4 regions of the Lysinibacillus sp. VIII_CA genome follow, and region 4 is predicted to be linked to each of the others. Evidence: riboswitches for the same ligand, from Rfam matches in the RefSeq annotation. Region 4 holds a riboswitch; each other region holds the start of a gene.

Region 1 (3,231 bases), on a different contig from region 4:
AGTCCTACGATATGGCGTGAAGCTAGGGGTGCTAGAGGATACTCCCCATATAGAAGCAAAGGCACAGATGCTAGCCCTGGTTTATGATAATATCGGTAATTTCATGTTAACAGGCAACCAATTGAACTATAGAGCTATTTGGAAGGAGGCAGTACATAGCGTTATCCAAGGGGACAAAAATGATCAATAACAATCGGCGCATTGAAGGTCTTGATTTTGCAAGAGCTCTCGCCATGCTAGGGATGTTCATTGTAAATTTTGGAGTCATAACAGGTTCTACAACGAATGGTTCAGCATGGATGATTACCTTACAAAATCTTTTCGAGGGGCGTGCTTCCGCCGTATTTGTCATGTTAGCAGGAATAGGGATAGCTTTAATGACTCGTCAGGCTAGAGAGACTAAGGACCCACTGCTTCTTCGTCAGAATCGACTTACTTTATGGAAAAGGTCGTTTTTGTTATTTACGATTGGGCTAATATTATATGTGATCGGCTGGACAGGAGATATATTACATTATTATGGCGTGTATATGTTTGTGGCCGCATGTCTGATTGCGCAATCCAAGAAAATGATGATCTTCATCATAGGTGCTATCCTCATCCTTTCACAATGGCTTCAAATTCAATTTAATTACCTTGCTGGTTGGCATCCAACATATGTCTTACTAGAGTATCTTGATTTTTGGACACCAGCAGGATTTATAAGAAATTTGATGTTTAATGGCTATCACCCACTATTCCCCTGGATTTGCTTCTTTCTGATGGGTATGTTAATCGGCACATTAGATTTAACAAATCGTACTATAAGAAAAATCTTACTAGTGACAGGTTTATTGCTAGTCATATTGACTGAGACTTTTTCAATATTATTTATTAAGATAACAACAACCATCCATTTATTAGATGTAGAGAGTGCATTGTATTTATTTGATACGGGACCGATTCCACCAAATATAATGTATGTCCTATCTAATTCGGCTTCGGCTATTGTCCTCATTGTGGGCTCCATCTATCTTGTAGAGACATGTAAAAATAAAGTCATTGAAGCTTTCATCTTAACCGGGCAAATGTCTTTAACCCATTATGTTGGCCATGTTTTTATAGGGATTGGGATACTAATTGTTTGTCAAAAGCTGGAGAATCAAACGCTTGCTTTTTCCATGCTGTATGCCTGCTGTTACTTTTTAGGATGTGTGTTTGCTTCTGTTTGGTGGAGAGCTAAACATCATCGCGGTCCACTTGAATCCTTGATGAGGAAATGGAGTTCGAAATAAATTAGTGGATAGCCATCTATTTCTTACTGATTAGGCATAAAATACTTTAGGTATAGGCAGTTTTCTAATCTAAAATACACATTACAAAGTATTCAGCTAGGTTTTCTAATATTTTATATTGACAATCGTATAACAGAATTATAGAATTATTTTCAAGAAACGCAGTACTCTTATCGAGAGAGGTGGAGGGACCTGGCCCAATGAAGCCTCGGCAACCGGAAAAATAGGTGCCAAATCCAACAGATGTATCTGAGAGATAGGAGGGGCTATCAATTAGCTTGATGCATTGGCCTCTTTTGTACAACAAGAATCAGAAAGAAGGGGTGTATCGTATGGCTCAGTCGACAAAGGTAGAAGATAAGAAATTAGAGGCTATTGCAAAGGCCATTCAAAATCTTGAATTTGGTGAAGTGCATATTACGATTCAGGATGGTGTAATTGTTCAAATTAATAGGCTTGAAAAGCAGAGATTTCCACAAAAGAAATAAAGATCATTTCAGATGAACGATGTGAAAAGGCCACCAATAAGCATGGTTTCCGTTGCTTACAAGTGGCCCTTTTTTTATGAGAATTAGCTATAAAAGCTTTTTGGAATCTGACCGATATGACGGCGATGGTAGAGAAGCGGTTCCTTTTGAGAATTTGTAATATCTAGTACTTGCCCAATAAAAATAGTATGATCGCCAGCATCTATCTGTTGAAATGATTTACATTGTAAAATAGCTGCTGTATCATGTAAAATCGGTAGCCCAAATGATGAAGTAGACCATTTTGCCTGAGCAAAGCGATCTGGGACTTTACTTGCAAATAATGTACATAAATGCTCTTGATCACTCGCTAAAATATTAACAGCGAATTTTCCAGCACCCATAAAATAAGGATGGAGCTGAGATTTTTTATCCAGTGACCATAAAATAAGTAGTGGGTCAATGGAAACAGATGCAAAAGAATTGACGGTTAAGCCAATTGGATTCGTTTCATGACATGCTGTAACAACCGTTACACCTGTAGGATAGTTACCTAATGCCAATTTAAAAGCAGCTACATGATCTGTCATTCAAATCACCTCTTTATAGTGAGTAATAAATTAGTTAACGGAGTTAGTAGGGAAATTGGACTTTTTTTTTATACCAGCTAGTAACTCCTTTTCTTAAGTAAATATTAAATCAAATACACATCTAGGTAAAGCTAATGGGGGAAAGAAAGGGGAATTGCCATGACTTTATATTTTGATCATCTGGTACATCAAGTAGAATCTCCGGAAAATATAAAGGTTTTCTTCAATAAACGAAATGTCCATACAGTGAACGGTGGTCAACACACGATGTGGGGGACTTACAATACGCTAAGCTACTTTGGCTTAAGCTATATTGAACAAATCGCTATTTATGATCGTGATTTATTTGAGCAAGCGGCCCTGTACCCATATTCCCTACATTATACGTTTAAACGTAATCATGAGCGCCAAGGATTTTCACGAATTGCCTTGCGCACCCAAAATATTGAAGAAGAGGGTCAACGATTGCGTGCATTGGGCTTTGATGTATATGGTCCCGATGCTTGTAGTCGAACAAGACCAGATGGCACGATAATCGAATGGAAGCTATTGCATTTTGGCAGGGCTGACCTTGCATTGGATTTCCCATTCTTAATTGAATGGGCAGATGAAGATGAGAAACGTCTTGCTCAATTAAAAGCTAGTGGCGCGATTGATGAAACGCAAGCTATTACCATGGAATCGATTCAGTTTTATGTCAGGGATGTGGAGAAGACGGTGCAGCTTTGGCAGAAGGTATTACAGCTACCCAAGTTTGTGCAGCATGAGCAGTTTGTGTCTCTACAGCTACCGAATATGCGCTTGGATTTTTATGAGGAAGCCGCAGCATCTAGCATGACGCTCGGGCATTTAAAAGAAGGGCCTATCGGTGTAACATTGAACGATCCACACAGAACCAAG
Region 2 (3,231 bases), on a different contig from region 4:
TTGCGCTGCCGCAGTTTTAATACCGATATTCCAAATGGAAACAGCTTGTACAGAAGTAATAACAAGCAAAGCAGCAAGTCGACTATCACGCGGTAAACCAAATGCTGCGACCATTCCAAGAAGTATAGGGACTACTGCGCCAGCACGTGCAGTAGCTGAAGGAACAAAAAATGCAAGGGCAATGGAAACTAATATAGCACCGAAAACAATAGCTTTTGTTTTTGTTCCTACAAGTGAAAGAATCCAGAGAGCAAGTCGTTTATGCAAATTGGTAATTTGCATAGCTGCTGCTAGAAAAAGAGCAGCTGCTACTAGGGCGACAGCAGAATTACTAAAACCACTTAATGATAGTTTTAAGGCGCTAGCGGTACCTAGTTGTGCTGTGGGATCATCCATGGAGGGGGCAAGACCTAGTAAAACGGTGACGAGTGCAATAATCATTGCAGAGCTAACAGGATATGAAACGGCCTCAGTTACCCAAAGGATGACCGCGAAAGCTAAGATGGCTAAAGCGCGCTGCCCAGCTACAGGTAACTCACCGTTATTAGGTAAAAAAATAATAATAATTAATAAAGCAAAAGCCAACCCAATCCATAAAGGCTTTAGATTACGCTTCGTTGCTGCTTGTTTAGGTGAAGACATATTTTCTCATCCCTTCTACGTCTACGTAAAAATGACGGTTATTATCCTTAACATCGGTCAACAAAATGTTTTTTTAAGATAAGAATTCATCCATTTATTATATAGAATGAAAGGAAGAAAAATATGTCAGTTTACAGCTTTAATAGTAATTAAAGAGAAAATTTGTGGTCATAAAAAATACAAATCTCTCTCGGGAAATACTATTTCTTTTTCTTGAAGGCAGAAGTAACTTTAGGCTCTGTTCCATTGGTTAAACGTTTAATATTTTCAAAGTGCAAAATAATAGCAATACCAAAAAGTAGAATGGCAATAATGGTTGGGCCTAATCCAGGAATCCATAAATAAGTAGCTGTACAAAAAACGAGGTAAAACTCTAATACACCAACAATTAAATAGTTCGTTGCGAAAGATAAAATAACAAATAGAATAAGTGCAAATAAACCAATCTTCCAATCAACCGCAAGTAAAATTCCAATGATGGAGGCAGTTCCTTTTCCACCGTTGAAGCCCATATAAAAAGGGAAATTATGCCCCAAAATAACCCCTGCAGCTATCAAGTAGGTGAGGAGCCATATTTGTTCTGCTGTTAAATGTGTTGCATCTGCTAAATAAAAATGTGCACCGACGATGGCTACGACGCCTTTTCCAATATCGATAAGAGCTACTAAAACGCCATATTTCCAGCCGAGTGAAAGCGTAGCATTAGAGGCACCAGCATTGCCATGGCCAGCTTTTTTTAAATCAACCCCGGATAAAAATTGTGCCACTTTAGAGCCGTGAATACAGCCAATCAAATAGCCAACAACTAGAAAAAAGATCACGGCTTTTACCATAAAAATACTCCTTTCAAATTTTTTTCTAAAATAGTGTATGCGTTCATATTACGTAAAAGAGCAGACAGAAGTTTCGGAAAAAATAAAATTTAGATGTTGACAGAAAAAAACTCTATGCTTATACTTTGTAACAACGATGGAAATTGAATCTCATACTCTTATCAAGAGCGGCGGAGGGATAGGCCCTATGATGCCCGGCAACCAGTAGGTGATGAACTTACTAAGGTGCTAATTCCTACAGATTCTTACTTGGATCTGGCAGATAAGGGGAGGAAAACTTGCAACCGCAACCCTCTTCTTAGCTGAAGAGGGTTTTTGTTTTCTACAGAAAAATCCTCCTCATCTCCGGTACCATCGTAAAAAAAATAACCAAATGGAGGTACACAATGACAAATTTTAAACCAGAAACACTGCTGTTACATGGTGGTCAAGAGCCCGACCCTGTGACAGGTTCTAGAACAGTTCCTGTCTACCGTTCAACTGCTTTCGTTTTTAAAGACACTGCTCATGCGCAACGTCTTTTTGCCTTAGAGGAAGCTGGAAACATTTACACACGAATTACGAATCCGACAGTGGATGTTTTTGAAAAGCGTGTGGCTTTACTAGAAGGTGGAACAGCAGCAGTAGCACTTTCATCTGGTGCAGCAGCTATTGCATTTTCTATTTTAAATTTAGCTAGAGCAGGTGATGAAATTGTAGCTGCTAGTTCTTTATATGGTGGTACGTATAATTTATTCGCTAATACATTACCAAACTATGGTATTAAAACGATTTTTGTAGATGAAACAAACCCAGAAAATTTTAAGGCTGCCATTACCGATAAAACAAAAGCTGTCTTCGCTGAAATTTACGGTAACCCAAGCTTAAAGGTTTTAGATATTGAAGCAGTAGCTAAGATAGCACATGACCACAGCTTGCCATTAATTATTGATAGTACATTTGCTTCTCCTTATGGTTCCACACCTATTGATTATGGTGCAGATGTGGTAGTTCACTCAGCAACTAAATGGATAGGTGGTCATGGTACAACTTTAGGTGGTGTTGTTGTAGACGCTGGTAAGTTTGATTGGACTAGTGGTCGATTCCCAGGCTTTACAGAGCCGGACGCTTCTTACCATGGTTTACGCTATGGAATCGATACAGCCTCTGCAGCTTTTGCTACAAAGCTACGTGTACAGTTGTTACGTGATTTTGGCCCAACATTAAGTGCAGATGCAGCTTTCAATCTATTACAAGGTTTAGAGACGCTTCATTTGCGTATCCCTAAACATAATGAAAATGCTTTAGCTGTAGCTGAATATTTACGCAACCACCCATCTGTGGAGTATGTAAATTATAATGGCCTTGAAGATTTTCCAACACATGAGTTGGCGAAAAAATATTTAAAAAATGGCTTCGGTTCAGTGCTTACCTTTGGCATTAAAGGTGGACGTGAAGCAGGACGAAAGCTTATTGATCATGTAAAGCTGTTTTCACATGTGGCAAATGTAGGTGATGCTAAGTCGCTAATTATCCATCCAGCATCTACTACGCACCAACAATTATCAGCAGATGAACTAATTCAAGCTGGTGTAACCGAATCGCTCATTCGCCTATCAATCGGTTTAGAGGCAGTGGAGGACATCATTGCAGATTTAGAGCAGGCTATTACTCAGGCAACAGCAGTAGCTGAACAAACAATAGAAGCTTAATATAGAATAGAGCGGTGAATGTTGTAGCGTTTACGTATTTTCTCATTCGAATAGCCTCATTTGGT
Region 3 (3,231 bases), on a different contig from region 4:
AGCTATTCAACAAGCAGCAGCTATTGCCCTTACATCTTCACAGGAATGTGCAGATGAGCTAAGAGCTACCTATGAGCGTCGTCGAAATGTTCTAATCGAAGAAGCGCATAGAATTGGCTGGCAAGTAACAGCACCAAAAGGCTCCTTCTTTGCCTGGCTCCCTGTCCCATTAGGTTTTACAAGCGAACAATTCGCCGATATATTGCTCGACAAAGCTGATATTGCAGTAGCCGCAGGTAATGGCTTTGGTCAATATGGGGAAGGCTATGTGCGTATTGGCTTGCTTGTAAGCGAGGAACGTTTACGAGAGGCCATCCAAAGAATTGAGCAATTGAAATTATTTTAACATGTAACCATATAGAGTCCTGTAGCTTTCACTAGCTACAGGACTTACTATTTTTCAATTTCCCTTGGAAAATCTAACCCATGTTCTAATGGATAAAATTGTACGTGACCTGTTTCATCATCCATCTGACGGATATGCTGAATGCCTTGCACTTCTGCCAGTACTACATCTGCTGTTATGACGATATTTCCGCCCTTTATAAAATGACCGCCTGAAACCACTCCCCATTGATCACTCATGGAACCATGGAAATGCGTTTCATATCCTGCATCACGCTTACAAACCACTCCTGAACCTTGGATAAACTCGAGTGGCCCCTCTTTCTCTACCACATCACTAAATCGAACTTTAATGTGGGAGGTTTCATCGGGTACTAAATAAACAAAGCTACTTTTTTGAAAACTACCAATACAACTAATAATGGTTGCTGAATCAATATTATTCTCTTCACAAAGTGCCTCTATTCCTTCAATGATGTCTGTCCCCATGAGAAGACGTGCACTAATCACCTTACCAAATGAACCTATGCCATAATTAACTCTTACTGGCATTCTTCCCCCTCCTTCGCGACAAAATATTATAACAATATAAAAAATTTCAAAAATATTTATTGACTTACTATACCCTATAAATTATATTAGTTCTATCGGAAATACAAAAATATAATATGAATCTCTTATCAAGAGTAGCTGAGGGACTGGCCCTATGAAGCTCGGCAACCTCCTTTTATGAAGGAAGGTGCTAAATCCTGCAAACGAAATTCGTTTGATAGATAAGAGAGGACTTTTTTTCATGAGCCTCTCTTAATTTATAAGAGAGTTTTTTTATTTTCAAAAAACCGATAAAACAATTTTTGGAGGTAGTTTTCATGAAGAAGAAAAATAAATTTTTAGTAGGTTTAGCAAGTCTTACATTAGTAGCAGCACTAGCGGGCTGTGGCTCTAAAGAAGATAGTACAGGAAAAAGCGACGCTATCGATGAAAATAAAATTGTCGTGGGTGTCACTTCAGGACCTCATGAGCAAATTGCAGAGGTAGCTGCTAAAGTCGCAAAGGAAAAGGGGCTAGAAGTAGAACTAAAATCTTTTTCTGATTATGTTTTACCCAATACATCCTTAGCTGAAGGAGATCTTGATGCAAACAGCTATCAGCATAAACCTTTCCTCGATACTTTTAATAAAGATCACGATACAGATTTAGTACCAGTTGGCAAAACAATTTTAAATCCTATGGGGATTTACTCTGAAAAATATAAATCATTGGATGACGTTCCTGAAGGCGCAACATTTGGCTTACCGAATGACCCAACAAATGGAGCGCGAGCTCTCTTTGTTTTACAAGAGGCAGGCTATATTAAATTAAAAGATGGAGCGGACTTAACAGCATCTGTTCGTGACGTGGAAGAAAACAAAAAGAATTTAAAATTCATAGAATTAGAAGCCGCACAAATTCCTAAGCAGCTTAGTGAAGTAGATGTAGCTGCTATTAATACGAACTTTGCGCTGGAAGCTGGCATTAATCCACAAGAGGACTCTATTCTTTTAGAATCTACTGACTCTCCATATGTGAACTACATTGTCGTTCGTGCTGAAAATGAAAATGACCCAACAATTAAAAAATTCGTTGAGGCTTACCAGTCTGATGAAGTGCGCCAATTCATTGAAGAGGAATTCAAAGGTTCTGTAATCCCTAGCTGGTAATACATGCCAAAAGCTGATATAAGGCTGAGAATCTGCCAATTGTCCACTATGGAAATCGCGCAGATTCTTGCTTTTTAGAAGCTAAGAAAGGAGCAAGTAATCTGATGATTCAATTACAAAATATATCAAAAGAATATAAGACGAAAAAAGGCAGTATTAAGGCAGTGGACGGAATTAATCTTCATGTAAAAAAAGGACAAATTCATGGTGTAATTGGGTATAGTGGTGCCGGTAAAAGTACGCTTATTCGTTGTGTTAATTTACTAGAGCGTCCCTCAGCAGGCAAGGTTTTGATTGATAATGTGGATATTACTACCCTTTCACTTCATGACTTACGTCAAACACGGCAAAAGATTGGCATGATTTTTCAACATTTTAATCTCTTAAAGACAGCAACAGTTTATAACAATATTGCGGTTCCCTTAAAGCTACTTGGTTATAACGAAACAGAAGTCCAAAATCGTGTGGCTAAATATGCCGAAATTGTAGGTTTAACAGAAAAGCTAGATAGCTACCCCAATCAGCTTTCAGGTGGACAAAAGCAACGTGTCGCAATTGCACGCGCTCTAGCGCAAGAGCCAGAGATTTTACTTAGTGATGAAGCAACAAGTGCCCTTGATCCTGAAACGACAGAGGCCATTCTTGAACTATTGTTAAAAATTAATCGTGAATTAGGAATTACAATCCTACTGATTACACATGAAATGAATGTTATTCAGAAAATATGTGATGAGGTATCTGTTCTAGAGGCCGGGAAAGTAGTTGAATTTGGTACGGCTATTGAGCTCTTTGCAAAGCCCCAACACCCTACTACAAGAAAGTTTTTAAGTACCATTTCACAGCGTAACTTAACTCCTTCTCTTATTGAGCAGCTAAATGTTTCAGGTAGCGTCATTCGTTTAACATTTCTTGGGGAAAGTACTGGGAAGCCATTATTAGCTGAAGTCAGCAAAGTATATGATGTACAACCAAACATCCTAACAGCCAATATTATTGAATTAAAAAACGGCATTGTCGGTAATATTGTGGTGCATTTAAACGGAGAGCCAAGCATTGTTCAAAAAGCGCTAACCTATTTTGCAGAGAATGGCGTTACTGTTGAAGAGTTAGGAGGAGAATTCCATGAATAATTTCTTTCATGATTGGTCTGAGGTTATTGGCAAAGCAATTATCGAAACATTTCAAA
Region 4 (3,231 bases):
AAAAACTAAAGCAAGCTAGTAACATTCACTTTTCACAAAAAGGCCAGGATTCACTTATTCCGTGATTTCCTGGTCTTTTTGTGCAGACAATCCTATTTTATACGAAAAAATAGGACAAATAGTGAAACTTTTTAGCTGTTTTTTCGTATTCATAATTGAATCTAAAGCTAAGCAATATTATTAGTAAGATTCACTTTCACTTAAAAGGCTAGAACTTACATAATTATGTAGGCATCTAGTCTTTTTTGTTGCCTTTCTACTTTTATGAAAATCATGAACTTTAGAAAATTACATAGCAATGAGTAAATCCTATGCTCGAAAAAACAAGAATTCCCCCAAAAATTAGATTGGAAAATATTTTAACTTGTTCAACGCCTTAACTTAGCGTAGTATTAATACGAATCAAAACTAAGTAAATTAGTAAGATTCACTTTCACAATAAAACCAGGCGCTCTTCTATGAGGAGCATCTGGTTTTTTGTTTTTATCTGAGATTTCAAGAACATTAATTTATGAGGCAAGCTAGCCTTATCTTACAAACGTAGCCATACTTCCAACAAGTTATTTTTTGTTAATCGAATGTCATTAGTTGTGAAAAAGAGGCGAGAGCTGAAATTCCCATGGCCCGTTTTGCCATAAAGGGATAGATTTTTTGAGCGAACCGAATTTTACAAATGATTGTTTAAATGGGTATTGTTGGATTTTTTAAAATTATAAATCAATTTTTAAATGGTAATAGTTGTCACTATAGAGGTTAGACAAAGGATGCATCAATCGAAAAAATTAATCGGTCTTTTAGTCATTGTATATGTTTGTACATTGTTAGTTTTACCCTCTACAGATGGATTCGTTTCGGAATAATTGATGGAGGTTCTATTATAATTAGCTTTATTTCCTTATTCTTCTTCGGGTAACCATAGCGGTATTAAAGAAGTTAAAGATGAACTGGATAAGCATATTGAAGCACACAATGCTAAAATTGGATAGTATGTTTTAATGATTTTAGCTTGTCTAATTTTTTTTGCTTCAGAGGGTGTCTCCAATTTAAATGACATGAAAAATTATCCTTTGTTCTTAGTCGTTGGGTTTACATTGGTCATATCACCTATCATAGAATTTATTTATTCAAAAAAAGTTAGATAACTGACAGTATTTGTTTAAGCAAAAAGGGAGGAATCGTTTTGTTAAAAACAGTACAAATTATTTTATCAACGATAGGCATCACGCTTTCCGTTTATGGACTTATTCATATGAATACCGCCTAAATTTCTTAATGATCCTTTTCCTAGGTTTATTTATGTTAACATTAGGAATTAAAGAGTTTGGGAGAGAGAGAAAATTATATGGTTGTTTTCTAGTTGGCGCATTTATATTTTCGGTATATGTGTCTATACAAAGCTTCATATTAATCTAAAAAGTTGAATTCTGGACCTTAAAGATAGTGCCAAGAAATTTTTTCTAATTAAAAACATGTTGCAATTATGGATGTTTTATTTTAGTATTTTAATATTGTGTCAAAAATATAATATAATATTTTTCTTCTTATCAAGAGAGATGGAGGGACTGGCCCGATGAAATCTCGGCAGCGGAACTATTAAGTTACTGTGCCAAATCCAGCAAGCAATGTCCTTGATAGATAAGAGGAGCGTTTTAACTATAAGGCCTCTTCTTGTTATTTCAAGATGAGGCCTTTTTTATGGTGAACAAACAAAAATAGGGCTGATTTTTAATTTTTGGGAGGTAAACAATGAGGAGAGAGAATCCATGGGCGCTAATCCCATTTGTTGTTTTTATAATTTTATTTATTGGTTCAGGGGTTATGACGGGTGATTTTTATGCCTTCCCTGTTATTGTAGCTATTAGCATTTCGGGAGCTGTGGCTCTAGCGATGAATCGAAAAGAATCGTTTTCACGGAAGGTTGATATTTTTTGCCAAGGTGCTGGAAATTTAAATGTCATGCTGATGGTTATTATTTTTCTATTAGCAGGGGCATTTTCAGAGGTAGCCAAGGGGATGGGGGCCGTAGATTCCACTGTTAACTTTGCATTATCAATTATTCCGCAAAACTTGCTTGTTGTAGGTTTATTCATCATTGCCTGTTTTATCTCTCTATCCATGGGTACGTCAGTGGGGACAATTGTTGCACTGGCGCCCATAGGAGTTGGGATAAGCGATCAGACTGAGCTATCTATTGCTTTAGTGATAGCAGCGGTTATAGGCGGTTCAATGTTTGGTGATAATTTATCTTTTATTTCAGATACTACTATTACTGCCGTTCGTTCACAAGGAGCGCAAATGAAGGACAAATTTAAGGTCAATTTTTGGATTGTATTGCCGGCAGCTATGGTTACGAGCATTATTTTAGGGTTTATGACATCCGGTGGAACAGCTCAAGTAGAGCATTTAAGCTATAATTGGGTAAAAATTGTTCCCTATGTTTTAGTGATTATTTTAGCGTTATCGGGAATGAATGTTTTCCTCGTTCTTGCATTAGGGATTGTCCTCGCCGGTGCAGTTGGCTTAGCAGATGGCAGCTATCACCTAATGAGCCTTATACAAAAAATTGGCGAAGGAATGGAAGGTATGTTTGAAATCGCCTTTCTAGCTATATTAATAGCTGGAATGGTGGAGGTTATTAAATTTAATGGAGGAATTGACTTTTTGCTCCGCCTTGTAACACGCAGGATTAAATCGCAGAAGGGCGCTGAATTAGGTATAGCTGGTCTTGTGGGCCTAACTAATTTATCTACGGCCAATAATACAATTGCTATTTTAATTGCTGGGCCGCTTGCCAAAAATATTGCTGATCAGTATGAGATTGAGCCGAAAAAATCCGCAAGTATTTTAGATATTTTCTCCTGTACGGTTCAAGGTCTTCTCCCATACGGAGCTCAATTCCTAGTAGCCGCAAGCGTTGCCAAAATATCGCCAGTGAGTATCTTACCATACGCGTTCTATCCTATTCTTATTGGTATTTGTGGTATGATAGCTATTCTCATTGGGTACCCGAAAGAAAAGAAGGCCTAAACTTTTCTTTCAGACTGTAGACAAAAGTCATCGAGAAGTTCACTCTCGATGACTTTTGTCATTTTTAATATTTGAGTAATATACTACCAAACCTAACATGCTCCACTCTTAGGAAGCTGTCTATTTTTTAGGGGATAATTCATTCAAATAGGGAGCTCATTACAATGGAAAGCCCGGTTGTCCGTTAATTGGACCCAAATATTC

What was found. Region 4 has a riboswitch for S-adenosylmethionine ahead of ACP3VS_RS07035 (Na+/H+ antiporter NhaC family protein). Riboswitches for the same ligand answer to the same signal wherever they lie in the genome.
Region 1: it holds a riboswitch for S-adenosylmethionine, as region 4 does, so the genes downstream of both, ACP3VS_RS07565 (YezD family protein) here and ACP3VS_RS07035 (Na+/H+ antiporter NhaC family protein) in region 4, are expected to answer to the same signal.
Region 2: it holds a riboswitch for S-adenosylmethionine, as region 4 does, so the genes downstream of both, ACP3VS_RS15495 (O-acetylhomoserine aminocarboxypropyltransferase/cysteine synthase family protein) here and ACP3VS_RS07035 (Na+/H+ antiporter NhaC family protein) in region 4, are expected to answer to the same signal.
Region 3: it holds a riboswitch for S-adenosylmethionine, as region 4 does, so the genes downstream of both, ACP3VS_RS13545 (MetQ/NlpA family ABC transporter substrate-binding protein) here and ACP3VS_RS07035 (Na+/H+ antiporter NhaC family protein) in region 4, are expected to answer to the same signal.

What each region holds. Positions count from the first base shown of each region.
Region 1 is NZ_JBNFXM010000004.1:54,162-57,392, forward strand. Features, by position in the region: gene ACP3VS_RS07555 (TetR/AcrR family transcriptional regulator) at 1-190, shown strand, start outside; gene ACP3VS_RS07560 (DUF418 domain-containing protein) at 180-1,274, shown strand; SAM riboswitch class I at 1,442-1,537, shown strand; gene ACP3VS_RS07565 (YezD family protein) at 1,607-1,762, shown strand; gene ACP3VS_RS07570 (flavin reductase family protein) at 1,846-2,331, opposite strand; gene ACP3VS_RS07575 (VOC family protein) at 2,491-3,231, shown strand, end outside.
Region 2 is NZ_JBNFXM010000011.1:68,252-71,482, forward strand. Features, by position in the region: gene ACP3VS_RS15485 (DASS family sodium-coupled anion symporter) at 1-642, opposite strand, end outside; gene ACP3VS_RS15490 (glycerol-3-phosphate acyltransferase) at 843-1,475, opposite strand; SAM riboswitch class I at 1,631-1,744, shown strand; gene ACP3VS_RS15495 (O-acetylhomoserine aminocarboxypropyltransferase/cysteine synthase family protein) at 1,862-3,166, shown strand.
Region 3 is NZ_JBNFXM010000009.1:19,271-22,501, reverse strand. Features, by position in the region: gene ACP3VS_RS13555 (pyridoxal phosphate-dependent aminotransferase) at 1-346, shown strand, start outside; gene ACP3VS_RS13550 (PPC domain-containing DNA-binding protein) at 394-897, opposite strand; SAM riboswitch class I at 1,020-1,125, shown strand; gene ACP3VS_RS13545 (MetQ/NlpA family ABC transporter substrate-binding protein) at 1,215-2,045, shown strand; gene ACP3VS_RS13540 (methionine ABC transporter ATP-binding protein) at 2,150-3,175, shown strand; gene ACP3VS_RS13535 (methionine ABC transporter permease) at 3,168-3,231, shown strand, end outside.
Region 4 is NZ_JBNFXM010000003.1:336,118-339,348, forward strand. Features, by position in the region: gene ACP3VS_RS07030 (DUF3953 domain-containing protein) at 1,297-1,413, shown strand; SAM riboswitch class I at 1,539-1,642, shown strand; gene ACP3VS_RS07035 (Na+/H+ antiporter NhaC family protein) at 1,747-3,027, shown strand.